2 linked regions of the Panacibacter microcysteis genome follow. The protein of the gene in region 1 interacts with the protein of each later gene in a pairwise test. Links are inferred from orthologs where the notes say so. Each region holds a gene or a part of one and is shown in the gene's direction. Other genes may lie near its edges. The genes, in order: sucC and sucD.

Region 1 (7,118 bases):
TACTAACGGTAAGTAAAACAGAATCTGTGATACAAATATCAAGGCTGCCGGTAGGTGCTATTTTTGGTAAAACCTTTCCTTCATCAATTATCTCGTTACAGTTATCATCTAAGCCATTGCAGGTCTTTTCTGCAGCGCCCGGGTTTACAGAAGCTTTTGTATCGTTACAGTCGCCCGGTGTTGACACATACCCTTTGTGGGCAAAATATGCAATAATGGTGTCTGCTCTTGTGCCGTATGTATCGCCATCTGCATCCCTGTAAAATGTTTTTGTCTTATACTTTGGTGGTTTTGCCCCCTGCCAGTTATTCACTAATAAATTACGCATGGTATCCAACACACCTGCATATTGGGGGTTGGTAACAAGATTGGTAAATTCATCAGGGTCATTAATGATGTCGTAGAGTTCTTCTCCATCTACACCCCATGAGTTATAATGGTATTGAGTTGTTCTTACCGCATCGGAAAGTGTAGTGTCGCTGCTGCCTTGCCTGTCAACCCTTCTTACCTGTGCAAAGGCTGCGGCTTTCCAGCGCACATTTTGCCTGTCAAGCAACGGTACCAGGCTCGAACCTTCCTGGTCTGCAGGTATGGGCAGGCTGCAAAGTTCTGCGAGAGTCGCGTATAGGTCAACCAATTCGACCGGGCTGTTGTGAATGCCTGCAGGCTTACCCGGCGCGCATACCACGAGCGGAACTCTTAACGCTCCTTCAAACAGTGTTTGTTTAAACCAAAGGCCGTTGTGCTCGCCTGTTTGTATGCCATGATCACTTGTAAATACTACCACGGTATTCTTCCACGCATCTTCGGTGTCCAGTTCGTCCATTACCTTACCGATCAAATCATCCACCTGTGTTATTTCGGCGTAGTATGCATGCCTTATGTTGCGCCACTCATCCGGGGGATATTGTTCCAGGCTTTTCAGCGCCGGTAGCGGTATGTCGTCTGCGTCGTTTACCGGGGTATTGGGCAGCGTAATGTTGCCAGACCCGTTTCCGTATACGTTTGTTTTAGTGCCTGCAAGGTCTACAGGCAATAATTGCTGTGTTGCAGCATCGCCAATTTTGTTCCATGCAGACAGAATGGGATCAAATTCATTGTGCGCTTCCAGGCCCAGTGCGTAGAAATAGGGTTTGCCTGTTCCGGGTTGCTGCATATGCCTGATCATAGCTGTTGTAAATACGCCGCTCCTCGTGTCTTCCACTATTTTGCGGGATGTATCTACCCACCATTTGGGCGAGCCGCCAATACCGGAAATGCCATCTCCCGAAACGCTGTCGTAGTAATAGTTCCAGGCTATTTCTTCTTCGTGCCCACAGGTCATTTTCCCAAATTTGGCAGTATAATAGCCAAGGCTTTGAAAGTACTCCGGTAAAAATTTATAATCGGCGCCCAGTTTTACACGAATACTGGTGCCATTGTTTAGTACGCCGGTAGAGTTTGGTCTTTTGCCGCTAAGGAGTGTTGCCCGGCTTGGGCTGCACAGCGCGTATTGGCAATACACCTGTTTAAACATTGTGCCGTGTTCCATGAGCCGGTAGAAATTAGGTGTAGGCACGTCGCTGTTGCCGTATGCCTCAAATACGGCCCCAAGATCATCTACTACGATAAAAATAACATTGGGCTTTTGTTGTGCACGCAGCAAAGATGAGAAAAGCAGAAGCGACAGTACAAATGTTAGTTGGGTAAGTGTTTTGGTCATAATACAATTATTTGGTGTGTCCACATGCGTGGTAAATAAGATGCAGTCATCATAGGTATAGAAAGATGGAGGTATTGAACAGTTGGTTGCTTAAACAGAGAAACTCTTAACAGGAAAACTTTTGTTCAGGAAAAATTGTGCCATTCATGTGCGTATCAGCCTGCAGTCAACATGTACGGGTAAGGAACAGTAAAATCTTTCTTTCGGGTATCGTTGTTTTGCAGGCTTTACGATTGTTACATAGGCAAGATATAAATTCCCGTTGTAAATTAAAAACCGGGCACAAGGTTATTTGAAGCAGACATAGCATAGATCACGTTTAACCGGGTTGTAAAAAAATATTGAGTAATGTTTGCAGGCAGCATAAAACTGTTTTTGCAACGTAAACCAAATAACAGATTTGATCGTTTTTTCACGGCTTGTAACTTGTTTCATTTACTCCTATCTTCGCAACCAAATTTTACAGTATGAACCTACATGAATACCAGGCAAAAGAACTGCTGAAAAAATACAATGTGCCCGTACAGGAAGGCATTGCGGTGGATAATGTAATGAGCGCCGAAGAAGCGTATCGCCAGATTAAAACACAAACAGGAAACAATTTTGCCGTGGTTAAAGCCCAGATTCATGCGGGTGGCCGTGGTAAAGGTAAAATAGAGGGCACTGAACAGCGCGGTGTAGCCGTGGCAAAGAGCCTTGAAGATATCAGCAGCATTGCCAAAAATATTTTAGGTCATACATTGGTAACCATTCAAACAGGTGCTGCGGGTAAAAAGGTAAACAAGATACTGGTAGCACAGGATGTGTATTATCCCGGTCCAAACCCTGTAAAAGAATTTTACCTGTCTATCCTTCTCGATCGTGCAAAAGGACAAAATGTAATTATGTACAGTACAGAAGGCGGAATGGATATTGAAGAAGTTGCGCACAGCACACCTGAGAAAATTTATAAAGAATGGGTACACCCGGGTGGTGGCCTGCAGGGTTTCCAGGCAAGAAAGATTGCCTTCAACCTCGGTCTTAGCGGCGAGGCTTTTAAAAACTGTGTAAAGTTTGTAACCAACCTGTACAACGCGTATGTGGGGCTCGATTGCTCCATGCTTGAGATTAACCCGCTTTTCAAAACAAGTGATGAGAAGATAATTGCGGTTGACTGTAAAATGAATCTTGATGAGAATGCATTGATGCGTCACCCGGATCTTGCAGCAATGAGAGATATTACAGAAGAAGACCCTACAGAAGTAGAAGCAGGTCAGTTTAACCTCAACTTTGTAAAACTTGATGGTAATGTTGGCTGTATGGTAAACGGCGCAGGCCTGGCCATGGCTACGATGGATATGATCAAACTGAGTGGCGGAGAGCCTGCCAACTTTCTTGATGTAGGCGGTACCGCAAATGCGCAAACGGTAGAAGCCGGTTTCCGCATAATCATGAAAGACCCAAATGTAAAAGCCATCCTCATCAACATTTTTGGCGGTATTGTGCGTTGCGACAGGGTTGCGGCCGGTGTTATTGAAGCATATAACAAACTGGGCAATATCAACATTCCTATCATTGTTCGTTTACAGGGCACCAATGCAGCAGAAGCAAAGAAGCTTATAGATGAAAGTGGTCTTAAAGTACAGAGTGCAATTCAGTTAAGCGAAGCTGCTGACCTCGTTAAAAATGCAGTTGCTTAGTTAATCATATTTTTTTATCGAAACTCCTGCAATTTTTGCGGGAGTTTTTTTTATGTACCCGGCAGCAGTGCTGCTATTAAACTTTGGTTGCGTCGCACGCTTGTACTGCATATCATTATGCAGCAAGGTGCTACCGGCGTAAGCTTTTTACAACCATTTTATTTGCGGTGTTGCAAAACTTAATAAAGAAGAGTGATCATAAGGAAGTGGGAGGAAAGCGCAACGAAAAGATGCCATAAAAACCATCAGTACAAGTGAGTGACACAACCGGCGATGCCATGAAAAACGATTGCCGGTTACAAAAACTTACTGCATCAGGTTTAAATGCAGCTCGCCAAAATTTTGTAATGATGAAATCCTGAGATCTGCAATAACCCATTTCTCACTCTTTTGCTGGCTGAAATGTGGCACCACCACGCATTTCATGCGGGCTGCTTTTACGGCAATAAGACCGGGAAATGAATCTTCGAAACAAATACATTCCAGCGGGTCTGCATTTAATGCAAGGGCACAATCCAGGTAAACCTGTGGGTGTGGCTTGCCATGGGGTAAGTTTTCTGCCGACGCCTTTGCCTGCACAAACTGTTGCAGACCGCACATTTCAATAGCCTTATCAATCATACCCAGCGGTGAAGAAGATGCAATGCCTATTTTAAAACCGCGCTCATGAAAGAAGCGGAAGATGTACGGCACGCCCGGCATAACTCTGCCTTTCTGTTCTATTTTTTCAATTACTTTTTCGAAGATCAGTTTTTCTGCACGGGCATGTTCTGCATCGCCCAGGTTGAAATGCTGAAACCACCATTGCACAAATTCTTTTGTACGCAAACCTGTAGTGGAATGATATTGTTCTTCAGAAAGGGAAACGCCGTACATCCTGAAAACTTCTGCTGCTGCTTCGTTCCAGAGTGGTTCGCTGTCGATCAAAAGTCCGTCCATATCGAAAATAGCCGTATTCAGTTGCATGGGCAGTTGTATGGTTGCTGTAAACTGGTATTGGTGTTAAGCGCTAAAGTTGCTGAGGCTTGAAATGATGCATTCGTATGTTTCTTCGTCGCTCAGTTCCTTCGGTTTAAAAGGCTCGCCAATAACCTGCTCGTATAATTCTATGTAGCGTTTGGAGATGGTGTCAACCCATTCATCAGTCATGTCAGGCACTGTTTGCCCTTCCTTGCCCATAAAGTTGTTGGCAATAAGCCATTCGCGTACAAACTCTTTGCTAAGTTGCTTCTGGCGTTCGCCTTTTTGCTGGCGTTCTTCATAACCATCTGCATAGAAATAGCGCGATGAATCGGGTGTATGAATTTCATCCATCAAAACAATCTGGTCTTTCAGTTTGCCAAATTCGTATTTCGTATCCACGAGTATAAGGCCGCGTTTGGCAGCAATTTCTTTACCCCTGGCAAAAAGAGCCAAAGTGTATTTGCAAAGCGTTTCCCACTCATCTTTTGTTGCAAGGCCACCGGCGATAATTTCTTCTGCTGAGATGTCTTCATCGTGGCCTTCAGAAGCTTTTGTGGAAGGCGTTATAATAGGAGAGGGGAAAAAGTCGTTTTCTTTTAGACCTTCCGGCATTTGTACACCGCAAAGTGTTCTTTTGCCAGCGTTGTAGGTGCGCCATGCATGCCCCGTAAGGTTGCCACGCACGACCATTTCAATTTTGAATGGTTCGCATTTTTTGCCGATGGCAACATTGGGCGCAGGGGTGGCGTATAACCAGTTTTGACAAATATCCTGGGTGGCCCCCAGCATGTAAGCAGCTATTTGATTTAAAACCTGTCCTTTATAAGGTATCGGTCTTGGTAAAATAACATCGAAGGCAGAAATACGGTTGCTCGCTATCATTACCAGCCATTGATTATTAATAGTATAAACGTCTCTTACTTTTCCTTTATAAAAGGAGGTTTGGTGAGGGAATGTAAAGTTTGCCATGTGCCAAAATTATCTCTTTATGGGTTTACAGCATGGTATTACAGATTAAATAGCGTAATTTATCTGCACAAATGTGGACAATAAAAATTTTACGAGAAAAATAACAATTGTTATCATTGCCTGTTCAACTTAATTTAAACTAACATCCTCATGAGAAAGAGTCAGTGCATTCCAGTGATTTGCTTTGTCGCCCTGTTAATCAGTTTTAAAAGTTTTGCTCAAACAACAACAGTATCAGGAAAGATTTTAAACAGCACTACCAAGGAATCTGTTTCCGCGGTATCTGTCGTTATCAAAGGTTCAGCAATAGGTGCATATACCGATGACAAGGGAAACTTTAAATTTACTACTTCACAAAAGCCTCCGTTTACATTAGTGGTAAGCGCTATCAGCTTTGAAACAAAAGAAGTGGAATACAACGGGGGAGAAGTTACTGTAGAATTAAATGTTTCTTATGCACTTGGCCAGGATATCGTGGTAGCTGCAACCAAATTACCGCAAAGAATAATGGAAGCACCGGTTTCAATAGAGCGTGTTAACGCATCAACTATAAGAAACACGCCGGGTGCCAGTTATTATGATGCATTGAATAACTTAAAAGGTGTTGACATTACAACATCCAGCTATACTTTTAAAACAGTTAGTACAAGAGGGTTTAATGGCAGCGGTAATTTACGTTTCAACCAATTGGTAGATGGTATGGACAACGCGGCACCAAGCCTTAATTTTTCTGTGGGTAATGTGATCGGGCTTTCTGAACTGGATGTTGATAATATGGAATTGTTGTCCGGTGCATCTTCTGCACTCTATGGTTCGGGGGGCATGAACGGTACGTTGCTTGTATCCAGTAAAGATCCTTTTAAATACCAGGGTGTAAGTTTCCAAATCAAGCAGGGAGTAAACCATATTAATGATTCAAGACATAATGCTGCACCTTTTTATGACTGGAGTTTCAGATGGGGTAAAAAGGTGTCAGAAAAATTCGCGTTTAAAGTGGGCGCCGAATATATAAAGGCAAATGACTGGCAGGCAAATGACAGCACCAATCTTTTGCGTAACAACGTTTTAAGTAAAATAGATCCAAACGGTGGAACGAGAGCTTCAGATCCAAATTATGATGGTGTAAATATTTTCGGTGATGAAGCAAGCGCTGGACTTAAAAGTTTTGCACAAGTTGCGGTCTTTCAAGGTGTTCCTACATTGCCACCAGGTACAACGGATTTGTTGAATCAGTTAATTAGTTCCATGCCTTATACGGATGTTAAAGCTACTCTCGCAGCGAATCCTGCTACTGCTCCTTTAAATGCTTTCCTTCCATTTTATGCAGGATATTTTGGTCCGTCATTAAATCCTGCTCAGTATAAGGACGTATATGGTGCTCAGGCTGTAAGTCGCACAGGCTATCAGGAAAAAGATATTGTAGATTACGATGCTAAAAACCTCAAATTTAATGCTGGATTATATTTTAACATTACCCCATCTACTCAAATGTCGTTAACAGCCAATTGGGGGTCAGGGACAAGTGTTTATACTGGAGCAGACAGGTATTCATTAAAAAACTTCAGGATTGGACAGTATAAATTTGAGATAAAAAACCCAAACTGGCTGTTTAGAGCATACACAACACAGGAGAACTCTGGCGACTCGTATGCTTCAACGTTAACCGCACTATCTATAAATAATGCCTGGAAGGCAAACTCTGTCTGGTTTCAACAATATACTGCTGTTTATACTGATGCTGTATTATCCGGACTGCCTTCAGCACAAGCACATACTACAGCTAGGGGCTATGCGGATCAAGGTAG
Region 2 (7,005 bases), on another replicon or contig:
ATAGTTGTTCCAATGCCCGGCTCCCCATAAATCTTACAATGTAAACCTGAAGCCGCCGAAAACACCAAAACGTTGCTGTTTCACATCCGGCAGAGGCCGTGGCAACACACGCCATATAAAATCGATGCGGAAGAATTTGAGGATATTATCAATACCGGTTCCCACCTCCATATAAAGGTTGCCGTCGAGCGATTTGAATGGCGCACCGGTAACAAAATTGAGCTGCTTATTGGCATTGCTAAGATTGCCTGCAACCCCTTTTACCTCCCAAAACTGCCTGAGTTTAAGTTTACGTGTAATGGGTATGTACCTGAACAGTCCACTGCCAATATTGTGCTCGATATTAAAGCCAGCATAGCGGTCGGTAAGGTATTCAAAACGGTTCATGAGATTGAATGAATGATAACTGTAGTAGTACCACTCATTGCCCGGCTGGTGTACCAGCATCTGGTAAGGCAGCGTACCAAATACTTTGCCCGCAAAGAAATTGTAACGCAGTGTGCCGTATGGCGGAATTTTGAGGTAATCAGAAATACTCAGATCGATTTTATTATAATCGTAGCTGCTGTTGAGTACGCCGCTGAAGCCATGTGTGAAGACTAGTTGCACAATGGGGTACTGGCTGCCAAAACTGGAACGATCAAAATTGCTTTCCAGGAAACGCTCCTGGTATGCATATCGTAACCTGAGACGTGTTTCAAAAGAGTTAAGCGGCTCGCCATCAGTTGTGGGAAAAGCGTCCTTGCCAGGCAGATTGAGCAATGCTTTGTATTGCCTGCTGGAAAGCGTTAACCCAACGGAGAAATTCTTATTGGTTTCGGTAAAATACTCGAGTTTCTTTTCTGTTATCTGCTGAAATTTAAATGGCACATTGGGTTTACGTGCAAATACAGCAAATACGTTATCGCTGCCCAGCTGGTCGTACACAACCTGGCCATTATCCAGATCACTTTTGTAAGAGGCAAGCAGGTAGCTCCATGGCTTTCGGCTAAACTGGTACTTTATTTCAGCCTGGCCTTTGTATTTTTTATCTGTAAACCCATAAGCCAGGTAACCGTGCAAATACCAGTGCTGGCTAAAACCACGATTGGTAGACAGATCGAAACGTACCCTTGTACCCTCCCACCTGTTGCCGGAAAACCAGTAATACCATGGACCAATAACATAATTGCCAATATACTTTGTACCGGTGGTAAGAAAGTCTATTGAATTTTTATAGAAAAGAAAAGTTTTATTGTTCTCGAGTGTATCGAGCAGTTTATAAATGTTTTGTTCGTTTTTGTTGAGGGGCTCGAAACGGTGCTGCACCCAAAAAGAATCTGGCAGGTCTGTGGTATTTGGAACGAGGATGATCTCTTCATTGCTTTTACCTTTATTTAGTTCGTTGATCACTGTGCTGCTGTTGATCAACACATTTCTGTAGGTGGTGGTTTTTCTTCCTTTAAAACCGAGGCGGTTGGCACCAACCGGAGCAATATCAACCACGAACTTGTCTTTATACAAAAACCACGAAGAATCGCTTACCAGTTTATACTCCTGTATCAATGTAAGCCCCGTAACAAAGTTGATGTTTGCATCGAGTGCCGGCCGCAGGGTAACTTTCTGCACCGCAAATGTTGTATCATGTATCCAGCTATCACCTTCAAAAGTATTCTCACCTACATGTTTAGGTTTAAATTGAAAATGCACCAGCCTTCGGCCGCCCAGGTATTGTGTATCGAGTAATTTGAAGTTGTAATAGTTGTCTGCATTATCACTGAAAGGCGAAATAAAAGATTTATCCAGCACAGGAATAAGGTTGCTGTACACATTTACATTCTGGTAGGTTGCACCCAGTTGTTTCATCCAGCTTTCGTTGTTGAACCCGCTTGCATTGGTGGCCTTGATTACTTCTCTTGTACGGTAAGGTTTTTTCTCGTAATAATAATCAGAGATTGTTTCAGTAAGGTAAACCGGCAAAAAAGGGTCTTTTTCAGAAGACGTGTCGGTATAGTCAAAAGCGAATTTCAGCGGCTTTAGTGCAAAGTTCCGTTCCAGTTTATCCCTGTTTACTTTATTAAGATCCAGTTCGAGCTTGTTGTACACTTCATAGCCAAAGTTGCTGTAGTTGGAACGGTCATTAACTGGTTTCTTTGAAATGATTTTTCGCCAGAACCAGAGCGCCCTGTTGTATTTGGCTTTTACAACAGCCTCATTTTTGGGTGCCTCAACTTCTATATAAATGGTAACAGATGCAGAATCTTTCAGCAGTGCAACGGGGATTTCAGCTATTTTATAACCAACGTTGAGTACCTGCAGTGTGTCGCCTGCAGGCCATGTGTTTAATGAGAAGGAAAATTTCCCTGCAGAATCCGTTATCATACCGCGGCCGCTAACCTTAAACACCACAGATGCATAAGGTATAGGCTCATCACTTTGCTTATCCAATACAATTCCGCTCAATGTCTTCGACTGCGCATGAATGATGTTTACATACGCCGTTAGCAACAAAATAATCAAACCCAGCTTTTTCTTCAATGCCATACAAAACCAAAATTAGTCCAGTTAAAAAAAGGAATCTCAACTCTTTTACATACGGCAGGCAATTACAATTAGTTTAACAATGGGTGTTATCATCCATCGATCTACGATTCTTATTGCAGAGCAGGTTTTGAATGAATGTGTAAAAATAGTAATACTTTGGCAATGTTGTTGGCCAGGGCAGTCAAGTGGCAAGCTTAACCCGGCAGCAAAATAACGGGGCTAAGAAAAGCTCATCGCATCTTATACATGCTAAAAACTGCTGATGATAAAGTCTAAACTATAAGTGCTTTCACCTATTTTTGCGCAACCGAAAAAAATTGCATCATGTCAGTATTAGTGAATAAAAATTCGAAGATCATTGTACAGGGTTTTACCGGTACAGAAGGAACTTTCCATGCAGGCCAGATGATAGAGTACGGAACAAATGTAGTAGGTGGTGTTACACCTGGCAAAGGTGGCAGTACACATCTGGATAAACCGGTATTCAATACTGTGGCAGATGCGGTAAAAAATACCGGCGCAAACGTAAGCATCATATTTGTACCACCGGCTTTTGCTGCCGATGCAATTATGGAAGCAGCCGATGCCAGTATAGCATTGGTGGTTTGTATAACAGAAGGTATTCCTGTGCAGGATATGGTGAAAGTAAAAGATTACCTGCGTGGTAAATCTACAAGATTGATCGGCCCCAACTGTCCCGGCGTTATCACCGCCGGCGAGGCTAAAGTGGGTATTATGCCTGGCTTCATTTTCAAACCAGGTAAAATCGGTATCGTTTCAAAATCCGGCACCCTTACATACGAGGCCGCAGACCAGGTTGTAAAGGCGGGCCTGGGTATTACTACAGCAATCGGTATTGGTGGCGATCCTATTATTGGAACCACCACAAAGGAGGCTGTTGAATTACTTATGAATGATGCTGATACAGACGGAATTATTATGATTGGAGAGATCGGTGGCGGTATGGAAGCTGAGGCTGCCCGCTGGATAAAAGAAAATGGCACCAAACCGGTTGTTGGTTTCATTGCCGGTCAAACTGCACCTCCAGGCCGCAGAATGGGACATGCCGGCGCTATCATTGGTGGTGCAGATGATACAGCTGCAGCTAAAATGAAGATCATGGCTGAGTGTGGCATTCATGTGGTGGCAAGCCCTGCAGATATTGGTAAAACCATGGCAGAAGCGCTAAAAAAGTAAACAAACATTTAAGTTTATAAATGACCGTCTTTACAGGCGGTCATTTTTTTATTAGCCAGGCTCCTGTAGCAATATTAAGCGTTCGTTGCGTCGCACTCTTGTACTGTTGAAGCTATATGCAGCAACTGCGAAGATCCAGGCGAATATTTCAATGGTGCATGATTTAAAGAAGCTCACCGGTACATATTATTAAATATCATCATAACTTTTAGCAAACCCTTTATCTTTATCCGTAAAAAACGGATAGCTACATGTGTCATGACACACTTTACCAGGTTGCTCTTACCATGGTTCCAAATATTGGTGCTGTTCAGGCAAAAGCGCTTATAGAGCATTTTGGCAGCGCAGAAGCTGTTTTTAAAGCCTCCGCTTCAAAACTGGGAAAGGTAGATTTGATTGGCGAAGTCAGGGCTGCCGCAGTAAAAAACTTTACTCAATTCAACCTGGCAGAAGATGAGTTGCTGTTCATTGAAAAATATAAAATACAAACTTTTTTCATAAAAGACAAAGATTACCCGCAGCGCTTGCTTAAGTGTATTGATGCGCCGGTCCTGCTTTATTACCGTGGAAATGCAGATCTTAATCATGCTAAAATCATCAGTATTATCGGCACCAGAACGAGCACAGACTATGGCAAACAGGTAACAGAAAAACTGGTGGAAGACCTTCGGGAACAGCATGTTTTAGTACTTAGCGGCCTGGCTTTTGGTATAGATGCTATTGCGCACAGGGCGGCACTTGCAAACGGGTTACCAACAATTGGTGTGCTGGCACACGGCCTTGACAATATTTACCCTCCGCAGCATAAAGCACTTGCAAAAGATATGATGTTGCAGGGCGGCTTGTTAACTGAATTCACCAGGTATACAAAGGCAGACCGGCATAATTTCCCAAGGCGCAATCGCATTGTAGCAGGCATGGCAGATGCAACTATTGTTGTTGAAACCGCCATCAAAGGCGGCAGCATGATAACGGCGGAACTGGCACATAACTATGGACGCGATGTCTTTGCCTGCCCGGGCAGAATTATTGATGCAAAAAGCGCGGGTTGCAACTATCTGATTAAAAATAACCACGCCACTTTATTAACAGATGCCCAACAGTTCGCTGAAAAAATGGGTTGGCAGAAAAAAAACAATACACGTAAAGTACAAAAAGAATTATTTATAGAATTATCTGCTGACGAGCAAACGATTGTAAATCTGCTGTCCGGCAATCCGGGTATGCATATAGACGAGTTGTTGCTGAAAAGTAACCTCAGCACCAGCGCAATAGCAGCAGGTATACTTAGCCTGGAACTTCAAAACGTTGTAATAAGCATGCCGGGTAAAATGTACAGGCTTGCCTAAACAAAAAACCACGCTGGTAAGCGTGGTTTGTAAGAATATTTTTGGCTAATCTTATTTAACAACCTGGAATTTACCTGTTTCTATTATGCGTCCATTTTTATCTGTAAGCCTGTAAACATAAATACCACGATAATAATCATTATCCAGGATTACAGTTGCTTTTCCTGATGCAAGTGAAACATCTTTCATTTTTTTTCCTGAGAAGCTGTAAATCTGCAAGATTGCATTTTTATCACCACCATTTTGAAATTCAAAATTTACAACAGATGTAGCCGGGTTGGGATAGCATTTTATAATCTTTACCTGGGTACCTGAAGCAAATGAATAACCTGTCATCAAAATTATTATGATGAAGGTTAGCAAACGCTTTGTAAGAAAAGAAATGTGTAAAATTCTATTCATAAGATAAATTGGTACAATAAAAGTACCAACATATTATTGTTTACGAATCTGCAATTTAACGTTTTTATCAAATATTAATTGAGTTCCGCTAATTTTTGGTTGATTTTTTCAAAGTCTGGCAGTTCTCCGGCATTTTCCAACACCTCTTCATACTGCACGAGGCCATCCTTGTCAATGATAAACGCAGACCTCTTGGAAACACCTTTCATCCATCCAATAAATGACTCGTACAAACAACCGTATGCTGCAGAAGCCTCTTTGTTAAAATCGCTCAGTAACGGAAAATTCAGGTGTTGCTCTTCTTTAAACCGGGCAAGGGTTTGCGGAGAATCTACTGAAATGCCAAGCACTTTTGCATTTATATTGTTATAGGCAGCAATGTTGTCTCTTACGCTGCACAGCTCTTTTGTACAAACACCTGTAAATGCCAATGGAAAAAAGAGTAGCAGTACATTGCTGCCCTGAAGATCGGCCAGGTTTACAAGGTTTCTTTCTGTATCGTACAGTTGTAACTCCGGTGCTTTTTGTCCTATTATTGTGCTCATGTTCTTTAATTGATTATTAATAATGCAAAATACAGGAACATTAACCAATCTAAGGGCCAATTGTTGAAAAACACCTCAAAAAATCAGTATTAATACTTATTGTGCAACGGTGAGACAGGAAAGATTATGCGGAAAGAAGTCCGCTTCGGTCTTCGCGGTGGCTGCGTATAGCTTCAACAGTACAAGAGTGCGACGCAACGGAAGCATCATACATGTTCTGCTGCCGGGCCCATTACTTTCCTAGAATTTTGGACAAAGTACCGCGTTTTGCGTGGTATTGTTGCGATCGAGAAAGCCTGTATAGGAAATAGCCAGCTCGAACCCGCCCCTGCCCTGGCTTGCAGTTTTTAACTGGGAAACATTGGCATCGTAACTCATAGATATGGAAAACGGGTTGTAGTCTAGTTTTATTACCGGTATAAATGCATCTTTCAACCGAAGGTAGCCGCCGGCATGAATAACATATTTCGGCTTTGTATAATCTTCTCCAATTTTTACAGAATAAGTTGCGCCGGCAATAGCTTCATTATATTCACCCTGCTTGCTAAAATCTGCCTGTATGGTAATGAAAGACGTTTCAGATGTGGTAAAGCGCATACCGCCGGAAACCACCCATTTCGGTTTCAATTCCACCGGCGGATTTTTATAAAAAGAGTTGAGCGGCCTGTTAAAATGGTGATACGCCACGCCGATGAAATAATTGTCTGTTTCACTGCCTTTTATAGAAGAGTTGTAAGACATGCCGAAGCTGCCATCCCAGTAATTATAATTTGTTTGGGTAAACAACTCGCCATCTGCCAGGCCCGGGTTATAACCATTGCCGTCATACTGATTATTGGTGGTCATTTTAGACCTGTCTATACGCCTTTGTACAAAACCACCCATAAACCCAAGTGATAAATACCTGTTCTCCACATCGCTCAAAGACTTATGATAATTAATGGCCGGGTAAATATTGGTGGTGGTAAAATTTGTAATACCCGCTTTAT

Evidence for each region.
Region 2: the proteins of sucC (region 1) and sucD interact in binary tests that used the Escherichia coli proteins (3 or more experiments, as listed by UniProt). The link is inferred for Panacibacter microcysteis from one-to-one orthologs.

What each region holds. Positions count from the first base shown.
Region 1 is NZ_JADWYR010000003.1:346,970-354,087, forward strand. Bases 1,384-4,275 are described here. They hold sucC (ADP-forming succinate--CoA ligase subunit beta), read left to right. Parts: upstream 1,384-2,169; coding sequence 2,170-3,381; downstream 3,382-4,275. Other genes in these bases: I5907_RS20865 (sulfatase-like hydrolase/transferase), read right to left, coding at 1,384-1,702; hxpB (hexitol phosphatase HxpB), read right to left, coding at 3,688-4,275. Also shown: more of I5907_RS20865, read right to left, coding at 1-1,383; more of hxpB, read right to left, coding at 4,276-4,347; I5907_RS20880 (phosphoribosylaminoimidazolesuccinocarboxamide synthase), read right to left, coding at 4,384-5,313; I5907_RS20885 (TonB-dependent receptor domain-containing protein), read left to right, coding at 5,464-7,118. UniProt on the Escherichia coli protein: Succinyl-CoA synthetase functions in the citric acid cycle (TCA), coupling the hydrolysis of succinyl-CoA to the synthesis of either ATP or GTP and thus represents the only step of substrate-level phosphorylation in the TCA.
Region 2 is NZ_JADWYR010000001.1:264,375-271,379, forward strand. What follows is about bases 2,005-4,783. They hold sucD (succinate--CoA ligase subunit alpha), read left to right. Parts: upstream 2,005-2,847; coding sequence 2,848-3,720; downstream 3,721-4,783. Other genes in these bases: I5907_RS01130 (DUF5686 family protein), read right to left, coding at 2,005-2,523; dprA (DNA-processing protein DprA), read left to right, coding at 3,972-4,783. In the rest of the region: more of I5907_RS01130, read right to left, coding at 34-2,004; more of dprA, read left to right, coding at 4,784-5,069; I5907_RS01145 (T9SS type A sorting domain-containing protein), read right to left, coding at 5,121-5,471; I5907_RS01150 (redoxin domain-containing protein), read right to left, coding at 5,546-6,016; I5907_RS01155 (PorP/SprF family type IX secretion system membrane protein), read right to left, coding at 6,257-7,005. UniProt on the Escherichia coli protein: Succinyl-CoA synthetase functions in the citric acid cycle (TCA), coupling the hydrolysis of succinyl-CoA to the synthesis of either ATP or GTP and thus represents the only step of substrate-level phosphorylation in the TCA.